Regions from separate parts of the Chloroflexus aurantiacus J-10-fl genome, predicted to be linked through region 1. Evidence: riboswitches for the same ligand, from Rfam matches in the RefSeq annotation. Region 1 holds a riboswitch; the other holds the start of a gene.
What was found. A riboswitch is a leader RNA that binds a small molecule or an ion and turns the genes downstream of it on or off. The one in region 1 is predicted to bind thiamine pyrophosphate.
Positions count from the first base shown of each region.

Region 2: linked by a shared signal. The riboswitch ahead of tenA (thiaminase II) and the one ahead of thiM (hydroxyethylthiazole kinase) in region 1 are both predicted to bind thiamine pyrophosphate.

Region 1 covers NC_010175.1:463,031-478,603, forward strand. The annotation lists gene CAUR_RS01870 (LacI family DNA-binding transcriptional regulator) at 1-41, opposite strand, end outside; gene CAUR_RS01875 (NYN domain-containing protein) at 933-1,559, opposite strand; gene CAUR_RS01880 (hydroxypyruvate isomerase family protein) at 1,663-2,433, opposite strand; gene CAUR_RS01885 (S41 family peptidase) at 2,864-6,052, opposite strand; gene CAUR_RS01890 (SDR family oxidoreductase) at 6,212-7,000, opposite strand; gene CAUR_RS01895 (hydroxymethylglutaryl-CoA lyase) at 7,019-7,963, opposite strand; gene CAUR_RS01900 (hypothetical protein) at 8,231-8,779, shown strand; gene thiD (bifunctional hydroxymethylpyrimidine kinase/phosphomethylpyrimidine kinase) at 8,878-9,678, opposite strand; gene thiE (thiamine phosphate synthase) at 9,675-10,325, opposite strand; gene thiM (hydroxyethylthiazole kinase) at 10,353-11,162, opposite strand; TPP riboswitch at 11,267-11,389, opposite strand; gene CAUR_RS01920 (FAD-binding protein) at 12,017-13,690, opposite strand; gene CAUR_RS01925 (SDR family NAD(P)-dependent oxidoreductase) at 13,713-14,534, opposite strand; gene CAUR_RS01930 (aminoglycoside phosphotransferase family protein) at 14,840-15,573, opposite strand, start outside.
Region 2 covers NC_010175.1:1,087,209-1,102,781, forward strand. The annotation lists gene CAUR_RS04155 (protoglobin domain-containing protein) at 1-565, opposite strand, end outside; gene cynR (transcriptional regulator CynR) at 681-1,595, shown strand; TPP riboswitch at 1,856-1,955, shown strand; gene tenA (thiaminase II) at 2,050-2,706, shown strand; gene lon (endopeptidase La) at 2,914-5,397, opposite strand; gene CAUR_RS04175 (DeoR/GlpR family DNA-binding transcription regulator) at 5,894-6,691, opposite strand; gene CAUR_RS04180 (acyl-CoA dehydrogenase family protein) at 6,854-8,311, opposite strand; gene ptsP (phosphoenolpyruvate--protein phosphotransferase) at 9,151-11,613, shown strand; gene pfkB (1-phosphofructokinase) at 11,610-12,578, shown strand; gene CAUR_RS04195 (PTS fructose transporter subunit IIC) at 12,608-14,050, shown strand; gene CAUR_RS04200 (sensor histidine kinase) at 14,199-15,573, opposite strand, start outside.

The DNA.
Region 1 (15,573 bases):
CCTGCGCGCCTGGCAACATCCATTTGCGTGGGACGTTTCATACATACGCCTCCTAACTATTAAGGCTGGAAGGGAGGCAGATTCATTATTTACACGAGTTAACTTACACGTGTCAATTTAATAACTACACAATATCATGAATCATAACTGTTGTCAATAGGTGTCGTCAGCGATGCTCCAGAACTCCTCTTTGAGCTTATCAAACAGTATGTGATAATGGAAAGCTCTGTAATGTAGCAGAACAGGTCTTGAACCCATCCTATCTGCAATCTTCTACGAAGCTCGAATTTATTCCATAAAAGCTGTACTGTCGTAATACCCGGCCATTGCACAGGTCATCAACGCTTGCTAATCACCAACAACAGTATATCCTGCTTCCAGTCTGCCGGTATAAAAGCGGAGAGGGCTGACAACCATCGCCAACACCATCACTCGTTGGATTGGATGCCTTATCTGCGTGTTATGCGCGTGGCGCAGCGTGTGGAGTGCGGCAGCGTGGCTGCCGCGCCAGCCGTGCTCACGATCCAGCGCGTGGTATTCCGTTGACCCGGCTGGTCACGGGGATGCCGGGTGTGGAGTGCCATCACTTGTTGGATTGGGTACCTTATCTGCGTGTTATGCGCGTGGCGCAGCGTGTGGAGTGCGGCAGCGTGGCTGCCGCGCCAGCCGTGCTCACGATCCAGCACGTGGTATTCCGTTGACCCGGCTGGTCACGGGGATGCCGGGTGTGATGTTTTTTTGAAACAGGTTCTACTCCGCAAAGCAACCTGGCTGAGTCATTGCAGACACCGTAACCATTGCCAACCGCCGGCGCAGCGTTCACACACGCCACCGGGAGAGAGTCAGGACCGTTCCACGCAAAAACACATCACTGAACAAGAAAGGGCAGGCGTGAGACCTGCCCCCTGGTTCGTGCGTGACTCGCGTGACCATCAATTCCTGGCGACCACCCCCTGTGGCTGCCGAAATAGCCCTTTGAAGATGGCAGCAGCCTGGGGCGTATGTTCGAGCTGGTTCACATTCAGTGCATAGTTACAGGCGTCTAGCAATCGCCTGTTCACATGGCTGGTGCGCTGCGAAGATTCATACTCAAAGTACAGAAGACCCACCCGCACCCCATGTTTCATCAGTGCCCGAACCAGCGGCGTCAAATCACCATCACCGGTAACCAAAACAGCAACATCAATCTTGCCTTCCATGGCCCGTTCCATGGCATCAATCGCGAGCGATACATCTACCCCTTTCTCTTGACCATTCGGGGGCATTGGCACATATTTCGGCTCAATGCCGGCATGTACCAAATCAATGTGCCGATTACGCTCAATCTGAAACTGTTTTTCACTGGTTTGCGCTGAATGGAACAGACCCTGGTGCCAGCTTGCGTAGACAACCCGGTGGGCGGCGTAGCGCTGCTCTTTGCTACTGACAAATTGTTCGATTAGACGATGAAAGGGAACAAATGACAACCAGCCAACTTTTTTCTCGCTGTAAAAATAGAATTGCGCATACGTAAAGTATGAACCATCGTAAAAGACACCGATGCGGCAGACGTTGTTCATGAAGCCTCCAGAAAGTGATTACGATGCAGTGTCGGAACGTTGGCTAGCTTTATTATAGCATTCTGAGTGAACCACAGTAGTGACAATATGTCACCCTTCACGCTCACTGACTCATCATCCGCACCACCCGCAGACTGGCCGCCGCATCGATTCGCGGGGTATATTCAAGACCGACATAGCCACTATACCCATGTTCACGCAAAACGCCAAAGATGTGCTCGTAATTGATTTCACCGGTGCCCGGCTCATGGCGACCGGGGACGTCGGCGACGTGGATGTGGCCGATAAGATCGAGATTGGCCAGGATGCGACGGGTCAGGTTTCCTTCGCTGATCTGTTGATGGTAACAATCAAACAACAGTTTGACGTGCGGTTGACCAAGCTCGCGCACGATGGCAAAGCCTTCGTCAGATGACCAGAGAAAACTACCCGGATGATCGACCGGGTTGCGCGGTTCGAGGAGTAGATTAAGACCGGCATCAGCCGCAGTCTCGGCAGCCTCATGCAGCGCATCAACCAGATGGGCGCGTTGCGTGGCATAATCGAGGTCTGTCCGGGTAATCCCACCGTGAACGATGAGGTTATCACAGGCCAGATCAACTGCCAGCGCGGCACTGCGCGTCACTTCATCACGAAAGCGTGCTCGCTGATCGGGATCATTGGGGGCTGCTTCGCTGCCGAAAATAGCCACACAATGCAGGCGTAAGGCGGTTTGCAGAGCAATGGTGATGTTCATGTCCTTGCCCTTCCGCGTCCAGAATTCATAGGCGCGGAAGCCGAGATCGGCAATGTGTTCGAGTCGCTGCTCAAACGGGCGATCGGTGAAGATCATATCGAGACAGACTGAGAAGCGGAGGGGTGCGAGGGCCGACATCTTCAACCTCACTTTTCTGCACAAGAGCTCCTATGGCGCAACCGACCCGTTGCAGCGCTGGCGATCATGATGCATCTGACTGGCTGGTCGGTCAAATCGTTCCACATTGCCTGCTCCTATTATACTGTTGTTGGCGCCTGATAGTGTATGCTTTGCCGACGAAATTGCCGGGAAGCGCTTGCGAAATTATTTCCACGCTTAGATGCATGTACTACGTTGTTTAGATTGCGGAAGTTCGGCTTTAGTATCTCTGCGTTCTATGCCGGACGCTTATGACATACACCAATCTCTGCCTCCCGCTTATGCGTGGCCTGTATGTGGTTTCCACCAGAACCAGGCTAAATGAACTCCATCAATCCGGTCGGGTTATCCGTTGAGCACAACGCTCAATCACCTCGCCGTCGCACGACTTTGCAACCTGAGACAGCTTCTACTCGTATGTTGTATCTGGGCTTGCCACCGGGTTCGGCACATCATTCTTTCGCCGCCGACGAACGGTTTTGAGGAGGGTGGCAATTGCGGCATCCAATTGACTGTCCCGCCCATACGCCCACTCTCCCAACGGACGCACCGCCTCTACATCAACCGGCCTGCCTCGTCCCTCCAAATCTTCGCCCTCTGGCGTCACTACATACAACCGCGGTAACCGCAACCATGAACCATCGAGCAATGGTATCTGGTATGTCCATATCACTGCTCCAGCAGTTGGTCGCCCGACGACCTTCCCCAGCCGCAATCGCCGGTAGCTTTCACTCAACATCTCGGTATTGCTTGCCGAGCGTTCATTCGTTACCAACACTGTAGGCCGGTCGAGCACGCGATTACCCGCCAGATGACTGGCATCAGTCGTGCCAAGATCACGAAACCCACTGCGCAGCGCCGAACGCCGCATCAGGACATCGAGAATAAATGTCGCTGTATGGCCGCCGCGATTGTAGCGTACATCAATAATGACACCGGCTTTGCTGTGGGTTTCCGCATCGAGATCAACCAGAAATTGTTGATAGGCAGCATAGCTCATCTCGGCAATGTGCACATACCCAAGCCTGCCTTGACTGTGGGTGTGAACATATTGTTCATTGTTGAACACCCAATCACGGTAACGCAACTGTTCATACGCACTGGCATTGATGGGCCGAACGACAATTTCGCGTTCGGTACCATCATTCGCCCGCAATACCAGCCGCACCCGCCGGCCAACACTGCGCAAGAGCAGCTTATGCAGTGAGAGCGTTCCGTTGAGCCGCGTTCCATCAATTGCGACCAGCTCTTCGCCGGGACGCGGTGGATCGGCAGTCAGCGCCGCCGGGCCATCAGGCAGGTTACGTTCGACGATCAGCCGACCTTCGCGGAGCAGTGGTTCGGCGGCAAAGATAATGCCGATGAAGCCATCCTCGCTCTCACTGTTGTAAAAGGAACTGCCCAGATGCGAAGCCCGCAGTTCACCAACCATCAAATTGATCAGCGTATGTAGCTCACCGGTAGTTTGGACTGCGCCTACCAGTGATGCGTAGCGATCACGCACGGCCTGCCAGTCCTGCCCACGAAAGGTCGGATCGTAGAAGCTATCACGTAGCTCACGCCAGGCTTCGATGAAGATTTGCTCCTTTTCACGATGAAAATCTACTTCAACCTCAGCCCGCAGTGAGAGCCGGTTCGGCTCGTTCCCACCGGGAAAGCGGCGTACCACAACCTGCCCATCTTCAAGGTAGTAGAAGCTACGTCCGTCCGGAGCAAATTGCAGAAATCCTTTGCGCGTGTCGCTGGCGGTCAATTGCCGTGGTGGTTGATTCGCCCGCGGCTCATCGAGCGGCATTGTCCAGACATCAACCTTACCGGCTACCGAAGCCAGAAAGAGCAGGTCTTTGCCATCAGGGCTGATTGGACCGGCCATCGCGTTCATCTGCGGCGGCGTCAGCAATCGTAAGCGCCGTTCAATGCCCTCGTAGATAATCGGCTCGGTCAGCGGTTGAGACACTCTTGGTTCTTTGGCGGATTGATCGCCGGGTTCGGTTGGTTTTTCCTCCTTTTTTTCAAATAATCGTTCAAACGCTGTTTCGCGAAACACTGGCTGCGACGGACGCAAATCGACACGCGCAATCTGCGCTTCTAACCGGTACTGTTCGGTAGTGAAGATGATAAAGCTCCCATCCGGTGACCAGCACAAATTGCCGCCATCGAGGTTGCTGAGAAAGGTAATCTGGCGCGGCTCACCACCGGCTGCCGGCACGATGTAGACGTTGCTGAAGAGACGATCATCCTGGGCGATGAACGCCAGATAGCGCGAGTCGGGCGACCAGCAAAGATCGGCGGCAACTGCAAACCGGGCCTGGCACACTTCACGTGGTGACGGATCTGTCACCTCGATCACCTCGATGATCCGCTGGTCGCGGATGTAGGCGATTGATTTCCCATCAGGTGCAATCCGCGGTAACATCTTGGGCCGACCATCACGGGTAAGTTGTTGCTCCTGTCCGCTGCTGAAATCGTATGCAAATAGTTCAACTTCTCCGTAGCGGTCGGAGAGATAGATTAAACGCTGCGAGTCAGGTGCCCACGCGATACTCCACTCGCGGGCCGGCGTATTGGTAACCCGAAACGCCGGCCCCTGGCGCAGATCACGGTCAGTCTCTTTGTCGGCAAAATCGGCAAAGACATCACCACGGGCCACAATCGCCAGTTTCTTTCCATCAGGACTGAGGCGAACTTCGCTAAACCCACTCGTCCAGCGTTCAACCCGTACCGGTGTGCGTTTGCTATCTATCCGCACCCGGATCGGAACAGGCACACTCTCGCCACTGATCGGATCGATCCGCCACAACTGGCCATCACCACGTTCGCAGACAATCACGTTGTTACGCCGGGCAATCGCCGGGAAGAGCAAGCGTCCATCACGAAAATGGGTTATTTGCCGCGCTTCACCCTCACCAAGTGGCAGGTACCACAGGTTCTCGTTGCCATCGCTATCGCAAACGATATACAGACCCTGACCATCCGGTGCCCACAACGGCCAACCCAGTTTGCCTGCGTACACGAGACGTTGCCCGAAAGGGCCGGCAATCTGGCACAATGCCCGGTAGTCGGGATCGGTTGGTCCTAACCATATCTCATTCGAGGAGAAGGGATGGGGTCCACGTCGCCACCAACGCTCGCGTATGTTGACAAAGGCCAGCCTTGTGCCGTCGGGCGACACTGCCACCTGACCAAGCTGTTCATACGGTTCAAGATAGATCGGCGCCGGCGTACCACCACTCGTCTTCACCCGATAGATTGCCGAACCCATCTGTTCAATAGCAGTGGTGAAGAAGACAGCATCCCCATCGTTTGCCCAGTCTTCTGGGGTGCATTGTTCGTCTTGAAACGTGATCTGGCGCGGTGGGCCGCCCGCCAGGTCGAGAACATACAAATCACCAGACCCATCACGACCGGCGCTGAAGAGGATACGCTGTCCATCCGGGCTAAACCGCGGTCCGTAATGACTGGCTGGATGGGCTGTAAGGCGTTCAGCAACCCCGCCTTCAATCGAGACAAGCCAGACATCACCGGCGGCGATAAATGCCAGCAGCCGCCCATCGGGATCAAGAGCTGGTTGACGCAAAAGGGCCTGAGATTTGGACAAGGTGGTTCCTCCCTATTCCAATATATGCTGTGCTTGTTATTTACAGGTATGTGTGATGACTTATTTTACAGCGTGTTGATCCAAACATCCAGAGATACACGTCTAACGACGAATGATAGCGCTACCATCCTCACTTGCCCCTCTTCAAACCGTTCCCACCTAGTGGTAAGCCTGCTCTTCCCAGACAAACGCGCGCGCCAGGATAGCATCAATCAAACCGGGAAACAGTCGTCCGATCCAGAGGGCCAACCGATCACTCCAGCTCACATAGGCCAGGCGCGGCTCGGTGCGCGCTGCCCGCAAGATAGTGCGGGCCACAACCTCTGGTGGCACACCCGGCGGTGCAATTCGTCGGCGCTCGCGTCCACGCCCCAGCCGTCGCTGATTGAAATCTGTGCGCGTCGTACCCGGACGCACGACGGTAACGGCAATCCCACTCCCGTGCAACTCAATCCGCAAGGCATTGCTGATCTGTTCGAGCGCAGCCTTTGCCGCCGCATACCCACCTAAAAAGGGTAGGGGCTGAACTGCCAAAACCGACGAGACGTTAATGATCTGACCACGACCGCCAGCCCGCATGATCGGTACGACTGCCTGAGTCAACCAGATTGGGCCAAGCAGATCGACGGCTAACACCCGCTCCAGATCGGCACGTGCCAGCCTGGTTACCGGACCGGTCAGACCGATCCCGGCGTTATTAATCAAGATGTCAACCTGCCCGTAAGTGGCTACTGCCCGCTCCACCAGCCGCATACACGCCTCTGGATCGGACACATCGGTTGGTACTGCCAACGCCTGCGGCAAATCGGCTGCCACCTGCGTTAAAGCTTCCTGCGAACGGGCAGCCAGCACCAGGCGCGCACCGGCAGCCGCAAAACAACGAGCCGTCGCCGCCCCAATCCCACTTGAGGCACCGGTAATAATCACCACCCGATCACGCGGATCCATAATGTGTACCTGCCATATTCAACCCTCGCCGCGGTCCCGCAGATGCTTACAAATACCGGCTTTAATCGTCTGTCCCGGCACTTCGTGCCCTAACATGCGTTCAAGTTCACGCGCCGTCGCCATGAGTGCCGGCAGATTCAACCCGGTCGCAATCCCCATCTCGTGCAGCAAATGCGTGACATCTTCGGTGCAGAGATTTCCAGGAGCGCCGGGCGCAAACGGACAACCACCAATACCACCAATGCTAGAGTCAAACAGATCGACACCCAATTGCAACGCTGCCAGCAGGTTTGCCAGACCCGCCCCCCGCGCACTGTGCAAATGCAAACGCAAGGGCTGGCGCGGAAAACGTGCGCGAAACGCCCTGACAACCTCTTGCACCAACAGCGGGTGAGCCATGCCGGTGGTATCACCCAGCGTCAACTGCTCGGCACCCAAATCGAGCAAGCGCTGACACAGATCCAACACCCGCTCAATCGGCACATCCCCTTCAAACGGGCAGCCGAAGGCCACCGACAGCACCGCATCAAATGGCTTCCCGGCTGCATGCACCAGCGTCGCCATCTCGGCCACCTGCACCAGTGATTGCTCGATACTCATATTCACATTACTGCGATTATGGCTCTCGCTGGCGCTGAGAAACACCTGCACAACATCTGCACCGGCGGCAATTGCCCGCCGCGCTCCGATAACATTCGGCGCAATTGCACTGTACACTACCCCAGGCTGGCGCTTGATACCGGCAAAGACAGCTTCCGTATCGGCCATCTGCGGCACTTGTTGCGGACGCACAAATGCCCCTACTTCAATCGCACGCAACCCGGTCGCTGCCAACAACTCAATCAACGTTATCTTCTGCGCCGTCGTCAGAATCGTTGGCTCATTCTGCAAACCATCACGCGGCCCTACTTCACGAATATGCACAAACGTCGGTAGCGTGCCAATTGTCATTGTGGTCATCATCGACCTCCCTGGTTGCTGGTTTTGAACGGTTCATGTTGCCGGCAATCACTGTTGGCAGCCTGCAATCGTCATGATCGGCACTATGTATGACTCAGCAGTGATTGATCTTTTCAGTATGGTAGAGATTCACACTCCGTCTGTCAAATGGTTGCAATGAAACAGATTAGTAACTCCACTGTAACCTGTTCTTCTACCCTGACAACAGAACCACACAACGTGGGGCATCAAAAACGGATAGACAGCGCATAGCGCTGAATGGAGGAACCAATGGATTGGTCGAAGCAGGCGAATGACATGATCAAGATGTGGACCGGCACGCAACAGAAGGTCTGGGATAGCTGGATGGCATCAATGCAATACATGGCAGCCCCGCAGAATCCAGAAGCATGGCAGAAGACGGTCGATAGCTGGCGGGGGACAGTCAAGCAAACGCTGGAAGCACAGGTCGAGCTGACCCGCATGTGGGCAGAGGCCGTCGCCGCGAACAGCGTTAACATGCCGAATCTGCCTCCTATCCCTGGTGTCCCCACAATCCCCGGTCTCAATCCAGCATCGCCGACCTCGGTTGTGGAATGGAGCCGGCAGGTTCTGGAGTTGACCCGCAATTTCACCGAAAGCCAGACCCGCTTCATTGAGGGCTGGTTCGAGATGCTCAAGAAGTCGGATCCGACCACGATTGCCCGTGGTTGGGATACGACGCAAATGCAGAAGGTGATGCAGAGCTGGCAAGAGGCGATGCAGCGGGTGATTGAGGCTCAGGCCGAACTGGGTAAAGTGTTGATGGGAGTTGTCAACAACACTGTCGAGAAGAAGTAACGTTGTTTTCTCTGCGTGAATTGACGCTCATTGAGGGAAGTGATGCTCTCTGGTTGCATACACTTCCCTCAATTTCTTTTGCTTTCGGTATCAGTTTGCTATTCAGCAACCCCATACCACGCGGCAAAATGGTGTACCGGGCCATGCCCTTGACCTAAACCTGGTGCATGACGGAGAGCGGTGGTAATGTATTCTTTCGCCTGTGCAACTGCATCAGGTACCGACAGACCCTTTGCTAAACCGGCAGCAATCGCCGAGGCGAAAGTACAACCGGTTCCGTGAGTGTGTCGTGTCTCTATCCGTGGCGCCGTAAAGTACTGATACTGCGCCCCGTCGAAGAGCACATCAACACTATCACCTTCGAGATGTCCACCTTTCACCAGTACCCAGCGCGGCCCCATGGCATGGATCATCTGTGCCGCCTGTTCCATCTCAGCAATAGTTGTAATGTTAAGCCCGGTTAGTGCCCGTGCTTCCGGGAGATTCGGGGTCACGATGGTAGCCAGTGGCAACAACAGCGTGATCAAAGCCTGCTGCGCCTCAGGGTGCAACAATGGATGTCCACTCTTGGCTACCATCACCGGATCAACCACCAGGTAAGGCCACTGATAGGCTCGTGCCTTCTCAGCAACCACCGCAATAATGTCGGCATTTGCCAGCATCCCGGTCTTCACCGCATCGACGCCGATGTCGGTAACGACCGAGTCGATCTGTTGACCGACAAACGCTGCCGGCAATTCCACCACCCCTTGCACCCCCACCGTATTCTGAGCCGTCACGGCGGTCAGTACGCTCATACCATACGCACCCAGGGCCGCAAATGCTTTTAAATCGGCCTGAATACCGGCCCCACCACCAGAATCAGAACCGGCAATCGTCAGACAACGCGGTAACGTCATAGCGCCTTCTCCTGAGTAACTGACACCAGCGCACGCAATTGACGAGCAGCGGCAGTGACATCATCTGCTGCGACTACTGCTGACACAACAGCAATTCCATCAGCACCTGCCCGCATCACATCAGCAGCATTTGCCTGATTAATACCGCCAATTGCCACAATTGGGATCGATACGTGTTGCCGGATGGCGCGTAAACCATCCAGGCCTATCGGCGCTGCGGCATCTGGTTTGGTTGTTGTGGCGAAGATCGGCCCAACGCCGAGATAATCTGCCCCATCACGCACCGCCTGAAGTGCTTCACTGAGATTGTGGGCCGACACTCCCAACAGTTTGTTGCCGATCAATCGTCGCGCCAGTGCCACCGGCATATCATCCTGACCGACGTGAACACCATCAGCATCTACCGCCAGTGCCACATCTACCCGATCATTGACGATCAGTGGCACCCCAGCCCGTCGGGTCAGATCACGCAATTCCAGCGCTTCTTCAATCATCTGCCGGGTTGAGGCATGCTTCTCCCGATACTGCACAACTGTGGCGCCACCAACTATCGCCGCTTCAATCACTGCGCGATGTGAACGGCCTCGCGACAGCCCGGCATCAGTGACGACATACAGCCGCCAGTCAACAATATGGGCGATACTCACAGGCAGATCCTTTCCTTATCAGGGAAACTACCCTGCAACAGCAGTTACCCGTGCCCCGGCACGAATCTGATCAGCCGAAAGATGGTAGATAGCATCGTAAAAGGCCACCTTAAAGCTTGCCGGCCCACGTGCTGCCGGCGCGGCCAGTTCGGCGGCCAGACCAAAACAGGCCAGCGCAGCCGCTGCGGCAAAGGGATACTCGCGCTCAACTGCAGCAAATGCAGCGATAACCGTGGTTGCCGAACAGCCAGTGCCGGTGAGCGTCTTCAGCCATTCATGACCATTATCGACCAGAAACACCCGCTTCCCATCGGTCACGACATCTTGCCGACCGGTAACAGCAACCACAGTACGGTACTGTTGGGCCAGCGCCTTCGCGGCTGCGGTCGGATCATCGACCTCAACCACCGTCTCGACCCCTTTGACCACGCCACCCATCCCGGCCAGCGCACCGATCTCGCCGGAATTACCCCGCACCACCGCAATCTGAAGCTCTTCAAGCAACCGCCGATTACTCGCCGTGCGCAGGCTTGTCGCACCAGCACCCACCGGATCGAGCACGATAGGAATCCCCAGCTCGTTTGCCCGCCGACCGGCAATCAACATCGCTTCAATCCAATCAGGCGACAACGTGCCCACATTCAACACCAGCGCACCTGCAGCGGTCACCATCTCGGCCACCTCGGCTCGATCATGCGCCATAACCGGCAACCCACCGATGTGCAGCGTTACATTGGCCGTATCATTCATCACCACAAAATTGGTAATGTGGTGAATGAGGGGGCGCTGCTGGCGCACCCGTTCGCGCAACTCCGCGATCCGCTCGTTCAGAGTCATCATGGCCTCCTTGCGCCAGCAGACGGCGGAACATCATTGGGCAGGTAGCAAAAAACCGCCCTGCCGCGGCAGGACGGTTATTCCGCAATGCAGACGGTGCAATACACCTGCACCCTGCTCCTCCCTCCGCTGGCATAACCCAGATCAGGTTCAAAGGGTCGGTGTCGGTGGCGATACGCCTAGACACCCTCTCAGCCCGGTTCTCCCAGGCTCCCCTGGCTTATTAGTTACGAAGTATCATATCATGGAAGGATGGCTTGTGCAAGGCTTGTTATCACTCTTGAGTCTCTCAAAATAGACACCGTGTAAGATCTACACCAATCAACGTGACAGGCAACCCTGCACCTACACCATGGAATATTCTTGCAGAAGTCTCCTTACAGATACCGTTTGCAACACGCAATCCTGTGTTGTCACAGCGATTATCGCTGATAAGCCTGCTATGACCAACACCCGGCGGTGGCGTAACCGGCAGGGACGCACGGTCTACCGCCCTTCCTCACCTGCGACGACGGCGAGTATTGCCCCCTCAAGTATTCCGTACCTCAGCAGGGCGGATGCAGCCCATCGGCAGCGGGCACTTTACGGCACAAACGTTTGTCCCCTGCTCCACGTGAAGTTATCTCAAAAAAATACAATACATGGCGTGTGACTCAAGACATACTCCCTCGCCGCCCCCTCGTATAGCAATGTGAACAGGTACACGCACCACCCGTAGGGGCGGGTTCAGAACCCGCCCCTACGGAACCCACCTACCCTATCATGCAGGTGATCCCTACGGATCATTGCGGATGAGATGGATAGTCACGGTTCACCGCATATCCGGTGATAGGTAATGATGCGCCAATGTGATATTACACCCGCTCGACAAGTTGCATATTTTGCACGATATGCTGCATGGCTATGTAGGCAAAGGTACACGCCGGGCCTAACGTGGAACCGGGGCCTGGATAAGTGCCTCCGAACACTGAGGCCGAGGTGTTGCCTGTGGCGTACAGACCGGGAATAGGCTCGCCATTTTCGTGCAGCACCTGTCCCCACTCATCTGTCAACAGACCACCCAGTGTCCCCAGTTCGCCGGGATAGATAGCCGTCGCATAGAAAGGTGGACGTTCTAGCGGGCCGAGATTGGGGTTGGGCTTTACGCGCGGATCGCTGTAGAAACGGTCGTAAGCACTCTCACCACGGTGGAAATCTTCATCCTTACCCTGCTGTGCCATTCGATTAAACCGCACTACTGTGCGTTCTAACCCATCGGGATCGATACCAATACGCATCGCCAGCTCTCGCAATGTTTGCGCGCGCACCAGGAATTGGGAGCTGGTGGCCGATTGCGGCGTAATGCCCGGCGGCAATAACCCAAACGGATAGTAGCGGCGATGACGGCTTTCCATGATCAGCCAGGCCGGAATGGCCGGCGTCTGCCTGTGCCGCTCATATTGCCAACGCCAGCAATCGACATATGAAGCCGACTCGTTCATGAAACGCTCGCCCTTGCTATCAACAATGATGGAGAACGGCAACGAGCGCTCGCCGACCAGAAACGACACCTGACCTTGCGGGAGTATCACCACAGGCCCACCCCAGGCCTTATCCATTAAGGCTACCGCCGCACCGAGAGCCTGGGCGGCACGAATGGCATCGCCTGTATTGCCCGATGCACCTACAGCCCAGTCGGTACTCGTGGGCTTGGGAAGATAGCGTTCACGCATCTCGCCGTGATGCTCAAAACCACCCGCTGCCAGCAACACCCCTCTACGAGCTGCCACACGCAGAGTGCGCCCTTCACGGCGCACAACAGCGCCGGCAACCCGTCCATGATCAACGACCAATTCTTCGAGAGAGCTTTCGAGCCAGATCGGGATATTCCGTTGCAGACATAACCAGAGCAGTTGGCCTACGAGCGACGCCCCCAGACCCATCGGCACCTTACCCAGCGCTCGTTGAAAGAACCGCCCAAAGACACGCATGGCCATGAGGAATCCGCGCACTGTACGCAACGAAACCAAAAAAGAAGCAACCTCATTTGTATGTATCGGTATTGGTGGCGCACCCGGGAAAGGACGGAGCCGTTTCAGCCATGGCCCTAATTGACGGCCGTCGAAGATGCTTCCCTCGATGGCGCGCCCGCGTTTCGAGCCACCAGGACGTTCAGGGTAGTAATCTGGATACCCGATGGCGGCATGCCACCGAAAGCCAAGGCGACGCAGAAACTCAACCATCTGTGGCCCGTACTCTAAAAAAGCTCGCCGCCGATCGGGTGAGGCAGCGGGACCGGCAGCCGGTACCACCTCTTCTAAATAACGCCACGCCATCTCAAACGAATCTTCTACCCCGGCCTCGCGCGACACCGGATTGTTGGGAATCCACAATCCGCCACCCGACATAGCGCTTGAACCACCTACCAGATCAGTTTTTTCGATCACCAGTGTCTCGAGTCCGGCCTCCTTCGCCACCAGTGCTGCCACCAGCGCACCGGCTCCGCTCCCGACAATGAGAACGTCCGTCTGGTAATCAGATCGATCCATATGCGTTCTCCTGTATTGAACATTACCGAGACAACAGATGTTGCATCTGCCTGTAGATCAATTCGGCTGCCCAGCGGGGATTCAGTCGGCTGAGCCAGTCCATCATTCGCGCATCTGAACCGACAAGAATGCGATAGCGATCCCCTTCAATACCGTCTATGATGATGCGTGCAGCTTCCTTTGGCGAAAGTGCCTTCATGCGACTCGAACGTTGTGCCTGCGCTGCCTGCATAGGCAGTGAAGACTGAGCCACGTTAGAATTTTTGACAATATCGGTAGCCATCGCACCCGGAAATACAATCGTCACCCGAACATTGGTGTTAAGCAGCTCACTCCTCAAACCTTCGGTGAAGAGCTTAACGGCAGCTTTTGAGGCACCGTACATTGTTTGTCCAGGCACCGGCACCAGCGCCCCCATACTGGAAATATTGACAATGTGCGCTACTGGTCGTTTGATCAGGTACGGCAAGAACGATTTTGTCATGTAAAGTGTGCCATAGAAGTTAACCTTCAATACCCGATCAATTGCCGCATCCTCCAGGTCGTTTACTTTGACAAAAGGCTGAATGATGCCCGCATTGTTGATCAGACCATCAACTGCTCCATGGACAGACAGAACTTTTTCGGGAAGCGCCTGAACAGCCGCCAGATCAGCAATATTCACCACATGGGTAGAAAGTTTGCTCCTGGCCTGACCTGCCTGCCCGACCAGTTCGTCAAGCGCCGCACCATTGATATCCACGGCAGCAACATTCGCCCCCATATCGAGCAGCCGTAAAACCAGCTCGCGACCTAAACCGCTCGCCCCTCCTGTGACGACGAAGACTTTGTTTTTTACTTTCATAAGCTGTTTACTCCTTCGCTTTGATCTACTTTTGCGGATCGAACAAACATTACCTTGGGGATAATTCGCACCAACCAGGGGGTATCAGATGTTGTTCCATTGTGACCTTAGTATGACACAGGTCGTGGATATATATCAAGAACGTGGCAAGAATGATGAACAAAGCCTGAGTAGAGATCTCTCTACGGTCACAGAGATAGGGTTCAGAAGTTACTTTGATATATGCGTGAACCGTGTATAAAGAATGACCGAACCCTGCATGTAACGTACAGAAAAGTCACCTGCCTTGACTCGGACATGTCGGTTCATCCATACACGTAGTTAGCCCGCAACCACGCCATACTTCTCGCAATAAAACCTTTGGAGAAATTGAAGATTTCATCAGTATCGTAATTGCGGTAATAACACTCGGTATGCATCACTAAAGCAAGATGCAATGAGTACAGGTAACAGCGTTGTTTTTCGGCAAAGGTGAATGATGTCTTGCCGTAGCCGCGCATGCTGTTAGTAATTCCATCACCAAAAAATGGCCGAAATTGAGCTTCCATTAGTGGATCGGCCCATAATACCCGTTCAAAGTCAATGATTCCGACAATTCGACCTTGCTGAACAAAGAAATTGGCATCCCAGGCATCCCAGTGCACCAGGCACGGTATAGTAACCTCCTCTAGCGCAGCAGCGTGTTTCCAAACCACGTCGCGGATTTCATCGTAGCTGTAGTCAAACGTTACCCGTTTGCGAGCGGCGTCTTCCAGCACCGCATCCATAATCCTGATGAATGCCTCTTTCCAGGTACTGGCGCGCAGATCGGGATTCCCTTCATACCCAAAATAGGTACCGCGAAAACTGTTGATCTCGCGGATAATGGTACCAATCTGGTATTCGAGCGTTGCCAGGGTCGCGGCAGGCAAGCGCGCTCGCATATGCGCAAGCGTATCCCCGGCAAGTTTCTCCATAAAGAAGTAGTCCGCATCACACACCTCATGCGTATCATCGCAGAAGTAAATGTTGGGCACGGGAATAGCCGGGTTTTGTCGAA
Region 2 (15,573 bases), 620 kb from region 1:
AGGGATAACTCCACAACGTCACCTGTAACACAATAGACTTAAACCACGCCTGATGCATCCGATCCACCTCCGCCGCTGAATGCCCTTTGCGGGCAAGAAACTCTCTGATGGTAGCGGTGATCGGGTAGATGAAGGCTATCATGTAGCGCAACGGAATCATCGGGACGGATTGTACGCCATCAGTCTGATTCTTCTTCGTGCGGTAATGGCGGAGGGCAATCTCCATCTGGTAGTTGAGCCAGTCCTGGTCGTAGGGTCGCCGACAGGTATCGAGTATCCATTGACCGAAGCGCTGGCGTACTCGACTCAGGTAATCGGCAATTGGCTGGCCGTCAGAGCCGGTGAAGTAGTACACCAGATGAGCGTGCGACGCGACGAATCCGTACCAGAGATCAAGGATTGCATCGACCTGATCGCCGAGCACCTCGCCGGCCATACGCAGATACTGCTCGTCTTCGGCTGTCCACAGCACTGTCTGCTTCAGCAGTTCCCATTCTTCCAGGCTCACCGGCGATTGTGCCACCTGCGCTGTACCATAGGTGTAACCGGGAATCGCTTCGCTCATAACCCACCTCCGGGAAGAGTAGCCCTTTTCTGGTTGCAAGCTCAGTCTAAGCGCGCTATGATAATAAGTGAAATACGTTATTCTTATCTCAAGCATAAGTTAGACTTATCAAACAATGGAACTTCGGCAATTACGCTACTTTCTGGCGGTAGCCGAGGAAGGACACATTACCCGTGCTGCCGAGAAGCTCTACATTTCTCAGCCGGCCCTCTCGCAACAGATCAAACTGCTTGAAGAAGAGATTGGGACGGTTTTGTTCGACCGTATCGGTCGGCGCATCAGGCTGACAGCGGCGGGTGAGATTCTGGTTGCACACGCCCGGCGGGCATTGCAAGAGCTGAGCGAAGCCCAGGTTGCCATCGATGAACTCAATGGCCTGCAACGTGGGATGCTCCGGATCGGTGTTGTGCAAACGGTCAACGCCTATCTTATGCCCGATCTGGTAGCCGCTTTTACCAATGCTTACCCGGCGATTAGCTTGCAGATTGAAGAACTGGCGACCCGCGACATTGAGCAACGACTCGCCGACGGCGATCTTCAGATCGGGATCGGCTTTGTGCCACCAGAGACGGCAGGTGTTACTGGCGAGGAACTATTCAGCGAAGATCTGGTTGTCGTTGTGTCCAGGCAGCATCCCTGGGCTGATCTGCCCCAATTACCGGTACAATCACTTCATCAGCAGCCACTTATTTTGCTCTCAACCACGTTCTGCACCCGTCGGCTTTGGGATCGTTGTACGCATATTGCCGGCATTCAACCACGGGTTCAGATCGAGATGAATACTATCGGTAGTATTCTGGCGGCTGTACGGCAACTCACGCTAGCGACAGTGCTACCGGCAATGGTCTTGAGCGGTCAGCCCGACCTGGTTGGCATTCCCCTGGTCGATCCAACGCCACGGCGCACGGTGGGATTGCTCTTCCGCCACAATGCCTACCGCTGCGCAGCGACACGGGCGTTTGTAGCCATGACCCGCGCAAAACTGAGGGTGTGGGCCTCAAGGCAGGAGATAGCCCATAGCCCGGGGTGACGTGCGGTAGTAGCAAATCTTGACTGACAATGAGCATCGTAGCGAGCCGGAGGCTCGCGCTCCCAGTTTCCAGGGAATGCCTGGGCAACACAACAACGCCCAGTACGATGCCGGGTGAACATTGGGTTACGTCCATGAGGGCGAGGCGATCCAATGGCGTGAATGTTTGTGAGCATGTATGCACTATCACCCGCCCAGCTCGTTCCCCCTTCCCAGGCCAGAACACTTGACACGCCTGCCCGTTCTCGACTATACTCGCACGTGTTCCGTAGGGGCGCTTTGCGACAAACGCGAGGCTGAGAGGAACCCTTGAACCTGATCCGGGTAATACCGGCGTAGGAAATCGGAACCGGGCACGATGTTCGGCCAGTCTCCTGAGTTCGTTCTCGCTTCCCCTCTCAGTCGTCTGCTCTCTGCGGATACGGTATCCGGCTTTTGGACGCAGGGAGGATGTATGACACGCTTTACCGACACCCTTTGGTCATCAATTACCGACATCTATCAGGCCATTATCTATCACCCGTTCAACGAGGAGCTGGCGCGGGGAATTTTGCCGCGCGAGAAGTTCGCCTTCTACATGCAGCAGGATGCGCTGTACCTGGCCGATTTTGCCCGCGCACTGGCGATAATGGCCGGACGGGCACCTGATGAAGCGGCGATTATTCAGTTTGTGCGCTTTGCTGAAGGGGTGGCGGTGGTTGAGCGCGCTCTCCATCACACCTATTTTCGTGAATTTGGGATTGAGACGCCAACGCGGCAGCCGGCTCCGGCCTGTTTTACCTACACCAACTTCTTGCTGGCAACCGCGGCCTGTCGCAGTTACGAAGAGGGGATGGCGGCGCTGTTGCCGTGCTTCTGGATTTATCGTGAGGTGGGACACGACATCTATCGGCGTGCAGCGCCCAACAATCCCTACCAGAAGTGGATTGACACCTACGCCGGCCAGGAGTTTGATGAGGTGGTGACGCAGGCAATTGCGCTGACCGACACCATCGCTGAACAGGCATCGGCGACGCAGCAACAACGTATGCGGGACGCCTTCATCTATTCGGCTCGCCTGGAGTGGATGTTCTGGGATAGTGCGTATCGGCTGGAGCAGTGGTTACCCTGATGATGCTCTCATCATCCCGGCATCTCTTGGGATGTCAAGGCGGACAGAACCTGCGAGTGCGTTCGCGCGATATATCCTGGCGATGCGCTGAACGCCCTCACCCCCGCCCCTCTCCCGCGCAGCGCGGGAGAGGGGCGTTCAGAGGCTTTGTTTATAGCTTCCTGATGCACTGAAAGATGCATTCAAATAGTCTGTCCATCCCTAAACTCAGGATGCCGGGGTGAGCACATCACTCCGCTGCGCCACAGTGAGCGTATCTGTGGTCGTCGCCGGCGGCAGAAGGGCGATGCTCAATACCTCATCAAGGGTGTCTACCGGAATGAAGGTCATTTCGGCGCTAACCGCCGGCGGCAGGTCGTCGAGATCGATCAGATTCCGCCTGGGCAGGATCACAGTGCGGATACCGGCCCGGTGAGCGCCGAGTGCCTTCTCTTTGATGCCGCCAATCGGCAACACCCGCCCACGCAGTGAGATTTCGCCGGTCATGGCAATATCGTCACGCACCAGCCGACCGGTTGCCGCCGACGCCAGGGCGGTTGCCATCGTAATACCGGCTGAGGGGCCATCTTTGGGCACCGCACCAGCCGGCACGTGAATGTGAATGGCGTGGGTCTCGAAGAAATCCGGCTCGATGCCCAGCGAACGGGCGCGCGAACGGACGTAGGTCAGCGCCGCTTCGGCACTCTCGCGCATGACCTCACCCAGTTGGCCGGTGATTGTAAGTTCTTTCTTCCCTTCAACCGCACTGGCCTCCACAAAGATAATATCGCCGCCGACCGGTGTCCATACCAGGCCAATCGCCACACCGGGCTGATCGATCCGTTCGCGGGTTTCATTGGTGAAGCGTGGCCGCCCCAGCGCGGCGCGCACAAACGCAGCATCGACCACAAACGGCGTATTGGCCGGATCGATCTCGCCTTCGCTCAGGCGACGGGCCACCTTGCGCAGCACCGCACCAATCGAACGCTCCAGATTCCGGACACCGGCTTCGCGTGTGTACTCATTAATGATGCAGCGAATGGCGTCTTCGGTGACGACAGCCTCTTCCGGGCGCAAGCCGTTGGCCCGCAACTGGCGCGGCACCAGATGAATCTGGGCAATCTGCACCTTCTCGTCTTCGATATACCCCGATAGCTCAATCACCTCCATCCGGTCACGTAACGCCGGCGGTACCGTATCCCACGTGTTGGCCGTTGCCAGGAAGAGGACACGTGAGAGATCGAACGGCAGATTGAGATAGTGATCGGTGAAGGTGTGATTTTGTTCGGGATCAAGCACCTCAAGCAGTGCGGCTGCCGGATCACCGCGATAATCGATCCCCAGCTTATCGATTTCATCCAGCAAGATCACCGGGTCGGCAGTACCGGCACGGCGCAGCTCCTGGATGATCCGCCCCGGCTGCGAACCAATGTACGTTCGGCGGAAACCACGCAGCTCGGCCTCATCACGTACACCACCGAGGCTCATACGGACGAAGCTCCGGCCAAGCGCACGGGCAATACTCTGCCCCAGACTGGTCTTGCCCACGCCGGGTGGCCCAACAAAGGCGAGAATTGGCTCGCGATTGGCACGCAGGTTCTCTTCACCCAACGCTGCCCGACGTTGCTTCACTGCCAGATATTCCAGAATCCGCTCTTTGACCTTCTGGAGGCCGTGATGATCTTCATCAAGCACCTGGCGGGCAAAGGCAATATCAATTGGCTGGCCGGTATACTTATTCCACGGCAGCTCAGCCAGCCACTCCAGGTAGGTACGTACCATCTGATATTCCGGTGAGCTGGCATTGATCCGGGCCAGACGACTCAGCTCACGGTCGGCCTCTTTACGGGCAACTTCAGGCAGATCGGCAGCGGCCAGCTTCTGCCGGAGATCGTCAAGTTCCGCGGCTTCACTCGTATCTTCGCCAAGCTCTTTCTGAATAGCGCGCAATTGCTGGCGCAGGTAGAATTCGCGTTGCTGCCGGGCCGCACTCTCCTGCACCTCTTGCCGCAGTTTGGCCTGAACTTCGAGTAGGGCGAACTGTTTGCGGTAAAACATCAGCACCTTGCGCAACCGCTCGCTTACGTCGAAGGTTTCGAGCAATTCCTGGCGCTCGGCGAAGGTGTAATCGGGCGAATAGCCGGTGTTGTCGGCCAGATGACCGGGATCGTCGATGGAGCGGACAAAATTGCGAATCTCTTGCGTCACGCCGGGGCGCAATTCGAGCACCGCGTCAATCGCGGCGTGAACCTCGACCATTAACTGCTCAAGCTCCGGAGTGCGCTCGAAGACATCGGGTCGGCGGGTAAAGCGAAAACGCAGATACGGCGTGGTTTGGACGGCTTCACCCAGCACAGCACGCACCAGCCCCCGCACGACCACCCCGCTGGCACCATTCGGCAAGGTACCGAGCTGCTCGATCCGGGCCACTACCCCTACATTGAAGAGCTGGTCGGTAATCGGCGCATCGGCAGGCGCATCGGGCCGCCGGGCAGCCAGCAACACCTGACGCCCCTCGCGCGCTGCGGCTTCGGCTGACGCCGACCCCAACTCATCGAGCGTCAGGCTGACCACAATATAAGGAAAAACGACCGCTCCCTCTAACGGAATGAGGGGCAGCGTCTCAACCACCTCTGGTTCGGGTGAAGGTGTCGTTGGTGATGTCTCTTCAGACTCCGCAGTCGTCTGTTCCCGCAATGTTTCATCATTCATAGCACGTCTCCACATTGATCCGCGGAACAAGACTTCCGCACTATGTATATTTTGAAACTCATAGTGGAGCGTGTCAATGATGGGACAAAAGTTCTAGTGTAATTCTAACAATTGCCGGTCTGCCGCAAGGTAGGCGACCGGTAGAGTAGGCTAGAACCTGTTTCAAAAAACATCTTATAAAGTTACCTGATTCATCGCCGACCGATTCCATGATCGTAGCGAGCACACCCGGCATCCGCGTGACCAGCCGGGTCAACGACGTGACACGTGCCGGATCGTGAGCACGGGCGGCGTGGCAGCATGGCTGCCGCACTCCAAACGACGCACCACGCGGATGATGAGCGAGCAAGGCAATCAATTCAGCGCGTGATGGCACCGGAGATGGTTATCAGAGCGCACCAGTACAGCTTTTTATGAAATAAGTTCTAACGAGACGCGCCGATGATCGTCGATCCCTACCGGTGTAGGTCACTCCCCTTCGGCATGGACAGGCGCTTCACACCAGCACAACGCGCACGCCGGCCATCTCTAACCGACGTAGCTCGGTTTCCGGCAGATCGGTATCGGTGATAATCGTCTCAATTGCTTCTAAAGGCAGCACCTTGATAAATCCACGCCGCTGCCACTTACTCGAATCGGCGAGCAGGATAATCCTCCGCGCAGCCCGTGCCAATGCGCGCTTGGTATGGGCAATCTCGCTGGTCGAATCGGTCACACCATACGTCGAGTCGACCGACTCGGCGGCCAAAAAGAGCTTCTCGACGACCAGATCACCCAGGCTTTGTTCAACCAGCGGGCCGAGAGTACCGAACGTGGCGTAGTTGACCGTACCTCCCAGCATCCAGACCTGTACATCGTTGAGATGACGTAACTCGATGACCACATTCAAAGCGTTGGTCACCACCGTCAGCGGCGTCCGCTGCCGCAGATGCTTCACCATCTCAACCACCGTCGTTCCGGCATCGAGCAGAATGGTATCACCGGGTTGCACAAATTGCGCCGCCGCCGCCCCGATGCGTGCCTTTGCCTCAAGCCGAATACTGGCCCGTTGCTCGAACGCAATCAACGCACTGGTCGCCGGCAAAGCGACGGCACCGCCGTGATCGCGCACCAGCACTCCCTCACGTTCGAGTGCAGCCAGATCGTTACGAATCGTGACCGGTGTCACACCGAAAATATCGGCCAGCTCATTGACCCGCACTGAACCACGCTGCCGCACGAGTTCGGCAATGCGGGTTCGCCGGTCGAGCATTAGGGGGCTGCGTTCTCCAATCGTGCTCTCGTCGGGCTGCATGCATGTATCTCCAGTTGCATAAAGTTTCGTTTGTTTACGTTGGTATTGTACGTTGCCGGCATGAGGCCCGTCAAGGGTGTTCGCCGGCGCGTGAACACACAACCCGCTGCAGATGGGCAACAGGAAGGGCAACCATAACCTGATCACCAGCGCACGCCGCCATCACCGCCTGGCCAGCCGGCGTGCGCGCAGGGTGTGTGCCGTCAGCAAGGCCAGATCACGGAAGAGACTCTCGGCCCCGGCTTCTTTCTCTTCCTGGGGAAGTGCGAGATGGGCCTCGATCCGATGCTGCATGTCGGTTAAAGCCTGCGTTGGGGCATCAGCAGCCAGATAGTGCAAGAGCATCCGATGCGCCCCTTTGCGCTCCATCACTTCCAGGCCGTCCAGAATCTGGCGGTGTGGCGTTCCCTCCCAGATCGGCAGAATCATTGCATCGCGCAACCAGCGCTCGGCATTGTACTCGGCGAGCGTCCCAATCCCGCCGTGAACCTCCATCCCCCACTTTGCCGTCTGCACCGCAAACTCAGCCGTCCAGTACTTGGCGAGATGCGCAAGCAAACGAAAGAGATGGTACTGTTCTGGATAGGGTGGTGTCACATGCCAGACTTGTTCGAGCAGGCAAACCGCTTCCCAGGCCAGCGCAAAGGCAGCTTCCAGTTCGACAATGCGTTCCTCAATCTGACGTTTGAGCAAGGGGTGGGCAGCTATCGGCTTACCGAAAGCCCGACGCTGGTGCGCAAAACTCACTGCTTCGGCCAGCGCACGCTGGGCCAGCGCGACACTACCCACACTGTTTGCCACCCGCGAGAGGTTCAGGGTCTCCAGAATGAGGTAGATACCCCATTCCGCCCGCCCCAACAAATAGGCTTCGCTGCGACGCAATTCTACTTCACCGGTGGGTACCGCGCGCGTACCGATCTTGTCTTTCAGGCGGCGAATGGTGTAGTTGAGACTGCCATCGGCGCGGTAGCGGGGGACGAGAAACAGGCCCAGACCACGAATATCTGCCGGGCCGGTGGCGAAGCGGGCAGCAACTACTGCCAGTTCGGCACCGACATTACTGGCAAAATACTTATCACCACTCAGATACCAGCGGCCATCCTCAGCAACCGCGATGGTCGCTACGGTCGTCCCCAGATCAGAGCCGCCACCGATCTCGGTCATCCAGGTTGCCCCCTGCCAGACCGTTGCGTCCTGGCGCAGCAGCAACGGCAAAAACTGGGCTTTCACTGCTTCCGTCCCATACTTAGCCAGCGGCACCGCGGTTGAAAGTGACACGGTATACGGGCAGTAGAGACCGGCATCGTAGAAAGCGGTAAGATAGCCCAACAGGTAGTGCGGCACGAGTGAGGTTTCGGTAAAGACCCGCCAGATCACACCGCTTTGGTAGCCCTGCCGCACCATACGCCAGTATTCAGCGGGGTAGAGAATCTCATCAACCCGTTGCCCCTGGCGATCAAACATTCGCAGCCAGGGTGTCCCGGCCCGATCAATTGCCGCCGAGACCGGCTTCCCCTCGTGTTCCCACCATGCCTGATACGCTTCCAGATAGTCTGGTTGAGCGAGATCGGCCAACTGGTGGCGCAAAAACGCCAGCGGCGAAAAGATATGCTGTTCCATAGTCATCACCTCTGCTGGGATTATAGCAAATCTGGCAGTGCGATGGGTGATGCACCACAGAGACACCGAGGGCACAGAGTGATGATGTGATTGTCTGCGCTCTATGTCATACCAAATCTGATAAAATATAATGTACAGCACGCGATCCAACACAAACCCTTTCGCCACCTCCGCTTTCTCCATCGCGACGACATCATCAATCATCCATCGCGATGTAGGGGCGGGTTTAGCACCCAGGGCGGGTTTAGCACCCACGGCGGGTTTAGCACCCAGGGCGGGTTTAGCACCCACGGCGGGTTTAGCACCCAGGGCGGGTTTAGCACCCACGGCGGGTTTAGCACCCAGGGCGGGTTTAGCACCCACGGCGGGTTTAGCACCCGCCCCTACCACGACACACCAAACGTCACGGGTCATATCACATCTGGTGTCGTAGCGACGACATCATCAATCATCCATCGCGAAGGCAATCTGATCGGGTACCGGCAACGTCCGTAGGGGCGGGTTTCAGGCGGGAACATCAATATTCGGCGCGTCCATCGCTCTCGCCTGACCCGGCAGTGCTACCAGGACATGCCGCCCGACGAACGACCAACAAAGAAATCAAACGAAAACCAAATTACAGCAAAAACAAAAACATATATTGACAAAACGAAAATATGTGATATGATGGTGCCATCGAACAACAACATCTAACTCGTCATCAACCCGATAGTCTGGTGAAATCGGCAACGGCACCCGCACCCTCTGCCCTCCTTGCGCGACAGGTTGTCGATTTACCGCAACGAAGCGAAGAACAGGTTCGGGCAGCCAGGCAGGCTGCTGCACAGGGGAGTGCTCTTATGGTAAAGCTAACCGCCGCGAGTGTGCGCATCGGCGCGACCGCGACCTCGAAAGCAGAGGCGATTCGTCAGGTTGGGCAGGTGCTGGTCGAGGCCGGCCATATTCAACCTGCGTATATCGAGAGTATGCTGGCCCGTGAAGCGCTGGCCAATACCTTCCTCGGTAATGGAATTGCTATTCCGCACGGCAAACCGGAAGACCGCGACCTCATCCTCGAAACCGGCATTGCTGTCTTGCAAATTCCCAACGGCGTCACGTGGAATGCGGGTGAGACGGCTCGTTTGATTGTCGGCATTGCCGCCCGTTCCGACGAGCATATTGACATCTTACGCCGCCTGACCCGTGTGCTCGGTGATGCGGCGCTGGTCGAACGGTTATCCCAGACTCGTGATCCTGCCGATATTGTCGAAGCGCTGACCGGTAGCCGTCCCCTGCCCGCTTCCCCATCCCCCGGTGACTACGATCACGCGATTCAGGTGGTGATTCACAATCCAACCGGCCTGCACGCCCGCCCGGCAACCGCCTTTGTCGAAACGGCCAGACGCTTTCAGGCCGCGGTGCGCGTCCGCTATGGCGATGCGGTGGCCGATGGCAAGAGCCTCTTGAGTCTGTTGCAATTGGGGGTGAGTAGTGGGGCCAGCGTTACCATTTCGGCTCAGGGTACCGACGCTCCGGCGGCCTTAGCCGCGCTCAAGGCCCTGGTTGAGAGTGGTATGGGCGAGGAACCGGTTGCCGAAGACACGGCCAATCGTCCGAAAGTGCCCTACCGCGGGTGGGTGCCACAGCACGTTGCTACGACCATTAATGGCATCGCTGCCGCCGAGGGGCTGGCGGTTGGGCCGATCCGCCACTACCGCCGGGCACCGCTGGTTGTCAGCGATACTCCCGGTGACCGGATGAGCGAAGCCACCGCTCTCGAACGGGCCATTGCCGAGGCGCGCAGCGAGCTTGAGCTGGTGGCCGGTGAAGTCAGCCGTCGGCTTGGTTCATCTCGCGCCGCCATTTTCCGTGCCCATGCCGAATTGCTGACCGACCCGGCGCTGATGCGTGAAACTGTCAGCCGGATTTTCGACGGCCACAGCGCGGCCTGGGCCTGGCAACAGACCATCGCGGCCCGTGTTGCTCAGCTTGAAAAGCTTGATGACCCGGTACTGGCCGGGCGCGCTGTCGATCTGAGCGATGTCGGCCAGCGGGTGTTGCGCCACTTGCTCGGCCTGGGTGAGATGCCGTTCATCAGTCTGGCCGAACCGGCAATTCTGGTAGCCGATGACCTGACCCCTTCTGACACGGCCACGCTCGATCCCGACAGTGTGCTGGGGCTTTGTACAGCGCTCGGTGGCCCAACGTCGCACACCGCGATTATCGCCCGTTCACTCGGCCTGCCGGCCATCGTTGCCGCCGGTACTGCCGTGCTCGATATTGAAGACGGTACGCCGGCAATTCTCGATGGCTACAGTGGCCGGCTCTATCTTCGACCATCAGCCGCCGATGTTGAAGCAGCGCGTGCCTTGCGCGCCGGTCTCGATCAGGAACAGGCGGTGGCATTCGCTACCCGTCATCAGCCGGCCATCACCCGCGATGGTGTCCATATCGAAGTTGCTGCCAACGTCAACCGGGTAGCTGATGTTGTGCGTGCCCTTGAGAACGGTGCCGACGGGGTTGGCTTAATGCGTACCGAGTTTCTGTTCCTCGAACGCGACAGTGCTCCCGACGAAGAGGAACAGTATCAGGCGTACCGGGCGATGGTTGAGGCGATGAATGGGCGTCCGCTGATCATTCGCACCCTCGACATTGGGGGCGATAAAGAGGCACCCTATCTCAATATTGCCCGCGAAGACAATTCGTTCCTGGGTATTCGTGGCTTACGGCTCTGCCTGCGCCGACCCGATCTGTTCGAGCCGCAATTACGCGCCATCTACCGCGCCGCTATGCACGGCCCGCTCAAAATGATGTTTCCGATGGTCGCTACGCTGGAAGAGGTGCAACAGGCCAAAGCGATTGCCGAGCGCATCCGTGCCGAACTCAATGCGCCACCGGTCGAGATCGGGATTATGGTCGAGGTACCATCGGCAGCCATGCTGGCCGACGTGCTGGCGCAAGAGGTCGATTTCTTCTCCATCGGCACCAACGATTTGACGCAGTACGTCCTGGCGATGGATCGCCTGCATCCAGACCTGGCCCGCCAGGCCGATAGTCTGCACCCGGCTGTGCTCCGCACAATTGCCCGCACCGTCGAAGGCGCAGCCAGTGCCGGACGCTGGGTCGGTGTCTGTGGTGGTATTGCCAGTGATCCGCTCGGCGCAGCGATTCTGGTCGGTTTAGGCGTCCAAGAGCTGAGCGTCAGTATTCCCAGTGTCGCGACCATCAAAGCGCACCTGCGCGGTCTGAGTGCCGCCGATCTGCGTGATCTGGCGCGACGAGCACTGGCGTGTCGTAATGCAGCGGAGGTGCGCGCACTATGAACATCGCTACCATAACCCTCAATCCGGCCATTGATCAGACGGTCTTCGTCGATCATTTTCAATTGAACACCGTGAACCGGGCACGCGCTATGCAACGCGATGCCGGCGGCAAAGGGGTGAATGTCGCATCCTTCCTGGCCGATTATGGCCTTTCGGTCACCGCCACCGGCTTACTCGGTGCCGAAAATCCCCATATCTTTGAGCGCCATTTTGCGGCCAAAGGCATCACCGACCGGTTTGTCCGGGTGCCGGGTGCCACCCGGATCGGGGTAAAAATCGTTGATGAAGCGAACCAGCAGACGACCGATATTAATCTCCCTGGTTTGCCGCCACCACCCGCTGCCTTGAACACCCTGATCGACGTGATCGATGAGCTGGCCGTTAATCACGAATGGTTTGTGCTGGCCGGCAAGTTACCGCCCGGCGTACCGATTGAATTCATTCCCAACCTGGTTGCCCGTCTCCGCAGTTTTAACTGCAACGTTGCCCTTGATGTCAGCGGGCCGGCCCTGATTGCCGGTCTGCAAGCCCAACCTTCACTGGTGAAACCCAACCTTGATGAGCTACGCCAGATCGATCTGCTCGATGGTGAAGGGTTGGAAGCAGTGGGCAATGCGGCGCGTCGGATCAATCAGATGGGAGTAGGGCTGGCAATTGTATCTATGGGTGCGCAGGGTGCAATCTTTAGCGATGGAACGCAATTACTGCACGCCATCCCGCCATCGGTCACCGTGCGGAGTACAGTCGGTGCCGGGGATGCAATGGTCGCCGGCACCATTGCCGGCCTCGTTGAAGGACTATCGCTAACCGAGATCGCTCGTCGCGCAACAGCCTTTTCACTGGCAGCGCTCGGTTCAATTGGGGCACACCTGCCGCCACGCGCTGAACTGATCGCGCTGGCAGCAAAAGTTACCGTTACCGTGGTTGATCCGGCTGTCACGACCGTGACGCCTGTTGATCAATAGAAGTTGTAAGGAGCAAAGGGAGGAGAACCATGGCGGTCATTGTCGCAATTACGTCATGTCCCACCGGTATCGCGCATACCTTTATGGCAGCGGAGGGGCTACAACGGGGAGCAGAGAGTCTCGGCCACACGATCAAGGTCGAGACACAGGGGTCGGTTGGCGCCGAAAACACGCTGACGGCGGCTGATATTGCCGCTGCCGAGGTGGTGATCATTGCCGCCGACACCAAAGTCGATCTGAGTCGGTTTGCCGGCAAGCGGATTTACGAAACCAGCACGAAAGCGGCAATTCACGACGGGGCAGGCGTGGTGAAGGCAGCACTTGCCCAGGCCACCACCAAAGCAGTATCGGCGGGGGCACGATCCGATCTGGTTGATCAGGTCGCAGCGGCAAAGGCGGCCCGCGCATCAGGCGTAGCCGGCCCGTACAAGCATCTGATGACCGGCGTCAGCTATATGCTCCCCTTCGTGGTAGCCGGTGGTCTGCTCATTGCCCTGGCATTTGCCTTCGGCGGTATCTACGTCTACGAAGATGCAAACCGTGGCACGCTGGGCTGGGCATTGTTCCAGATCGGTGCCCCATCGGCCTTCGCGCTGATGGTACCCATCCTCGCCGGCTTCATCGCCTTCTCTATCGCAGATCGGCCCGGTCTGGCCCCCGGTATGATCGGTGGCATGCTGGCCTCTTCCACCGGTTCCGGCTTCCTCGGCGGTATCCTGGCCGGGTTCATCGCCGGTTACGCGACGCAATGGCTCAACCAGAACCTCAACCTGCCCAAGACACTGGCCGGCCTGAAGCCGGTACTGATCCTGCCGCTGCTCAGCTCGCTATTCGTCGGTCTGCTGATGGTCTACGTGATCGGCCAGCCGGTGAGTTCAGCCCTCAATGCCTTAACGGCCTGGCTGCAAAGCATGGAGCAGAGCAGTGCGCTAATCCTCGGCCTGATCCTGGGTGCGATGATGGCCTTCGATATGGGTGGCCCGGTCAACAAAGCTGCCTACACCTTCGCCACCGGACTGCTGGCCTCGCAAGTCACGACGCCGATGGCAGCCGTGATGGCCGCCGGTATGACCCCACCGCTCGGCCTGGCACTGGCGACCCTGCTGTTCAAAGATCGCTTCTCTGACGAAGAGCGTGAGGCGGGCAAGGCCGCTGCCGTACTCGGCATCTCCTTCATCACCGAAGGTGCCATTCCCTTCGCGGCCAAAGACCCCTTCCGCGTCATTCCTTCGATTATGGTTGGGTCGGCAGTAGCCGGTGCGCTCTCGATGCTCTTCGGGGCAACGCTGGCTGTGCCACACGGTGGTATCTTCGTGCTGCCTATTCCGAATGCTGTCGGCAACCTGCCGATGTACATCGTCGCCATCCTGGCCGGTACCCTGGTAACCGCAGCGATGCTCTATGTGCTCAAGCGACCACTGAATACCGCCGAAGCACCGACAACGGCAGCAGTGCGGGGGACGGCTGATTAGTCATCGCAACCAGCGTTACACACGCAACTCAATCGTTGCAGCAACCGGGGTGCGGAAGCCAGGCTTCCGCACCCCAAGTGTGACTACTGAATTCATCCTCAATAGATTACCCATCACACCGGAGCGCATCTGTGTCAGCGACACATCCTTAGCCATCCTCTTGTGAAACTTCACATGGTGCAGATGGCACACCTGTGATCGGCAAACGCACACTAAAGGTCGAACCACGGCCCGGTTCACTCGTGACCAGGATCGCGCCTCCCATCACCTGACACAAGCGCTGACAGATAGCCAGTCCCAGCCCGGTGCCACCGTAGCGTCTGGTTGGACCATTATCTACCTGCACAAATGGCTTGAACAGGTGCTGAAGCTGATCGGCAGCAATACCGATCCCCGTATCGCTCACATCAATCTGAATCTCAGCAGTGGTTGAACGGTAGCAGTGAACACGAATCTCACCCTGCCCGGTAAACTTACAGGCATTGCCAACCAGGTTCAACAACACCTGACGTAAACGTACCGGATCGGCCAACACCGGTGGCAGGTCTGGTTCCACAGTAACGGTGATAGTATTTTGCCCCTGCTTCGCCAGTCCCTGCAACGTCATCACAACCTCATTGATCAGCGTAGACATGTGAACTGGCTCTGGGTGAATCGTCACGGCATTCGCTTCCAGGCGCGCGTAATCAAGAATATCGTTAATCAGCGTCAACAAATGCCGTCCAGCCGTAATGATCCGGTCAAGGTCGGATGTCAGTGAATGCAGATCCCGATTCAACAAATCCTCGCGTAGAAACTCACTGTAGCCCAAAATAGCCGTCAGTGGTGTCCGCAATTCGTGACTCATCATTGATAGGAAGGCACTTTTCGCTTGACTGGCCGCTTCAGCCGCCTCCTTCGCTTCTTGCAAAGCCTGTGCTGCCTGCTTGAAGAGGGTAATGTCGCGCAGCACAAAGATCCGCCCCGCCGGACTGCCATCGCGATCGCGCAACGTGGTACAACGTAAATCGTAGGTCGTCGTCCCCGTTTCACCGGTCTGTTGCACCTCAAACTGGCCTTCGTACCGATCACGGACCTGCTCAATCAGCCAGGGCGGTGCAACACGTGCCAACGACTTACCAAGAACATCTGTCGTTGCCGACAAAATCGCCTGTGCTGCCGGATTCAGGTCAATGATCCGATCATGCATATCAAGCACGATAATCGCATCAGGCATCTGATCAACGATTCGCTCACGCGCCGCCGGCAAGAGGTCAAGTGCGCGGTAGCGCTGCATCGCAACGGTGAAAGCCAGCCCACCGAGCGCGAAAGCGACCGGCGTTGGGTCAACAAAGGGGATCGGACTGAGTCCGGTTACGAAGAGCATACTCGCTGCCCAAGGGAGGAGTGCTCCAACCACCAGACTGATCGCCTGGGCGCGGTAGAGTGATTGACTGCGGATCGCCTGATTGATCATCAACACCGTACCGGCAAACACCATCGCATAGGCGCTCAGAACACTGGCGTACCACAGCGGCCCATGC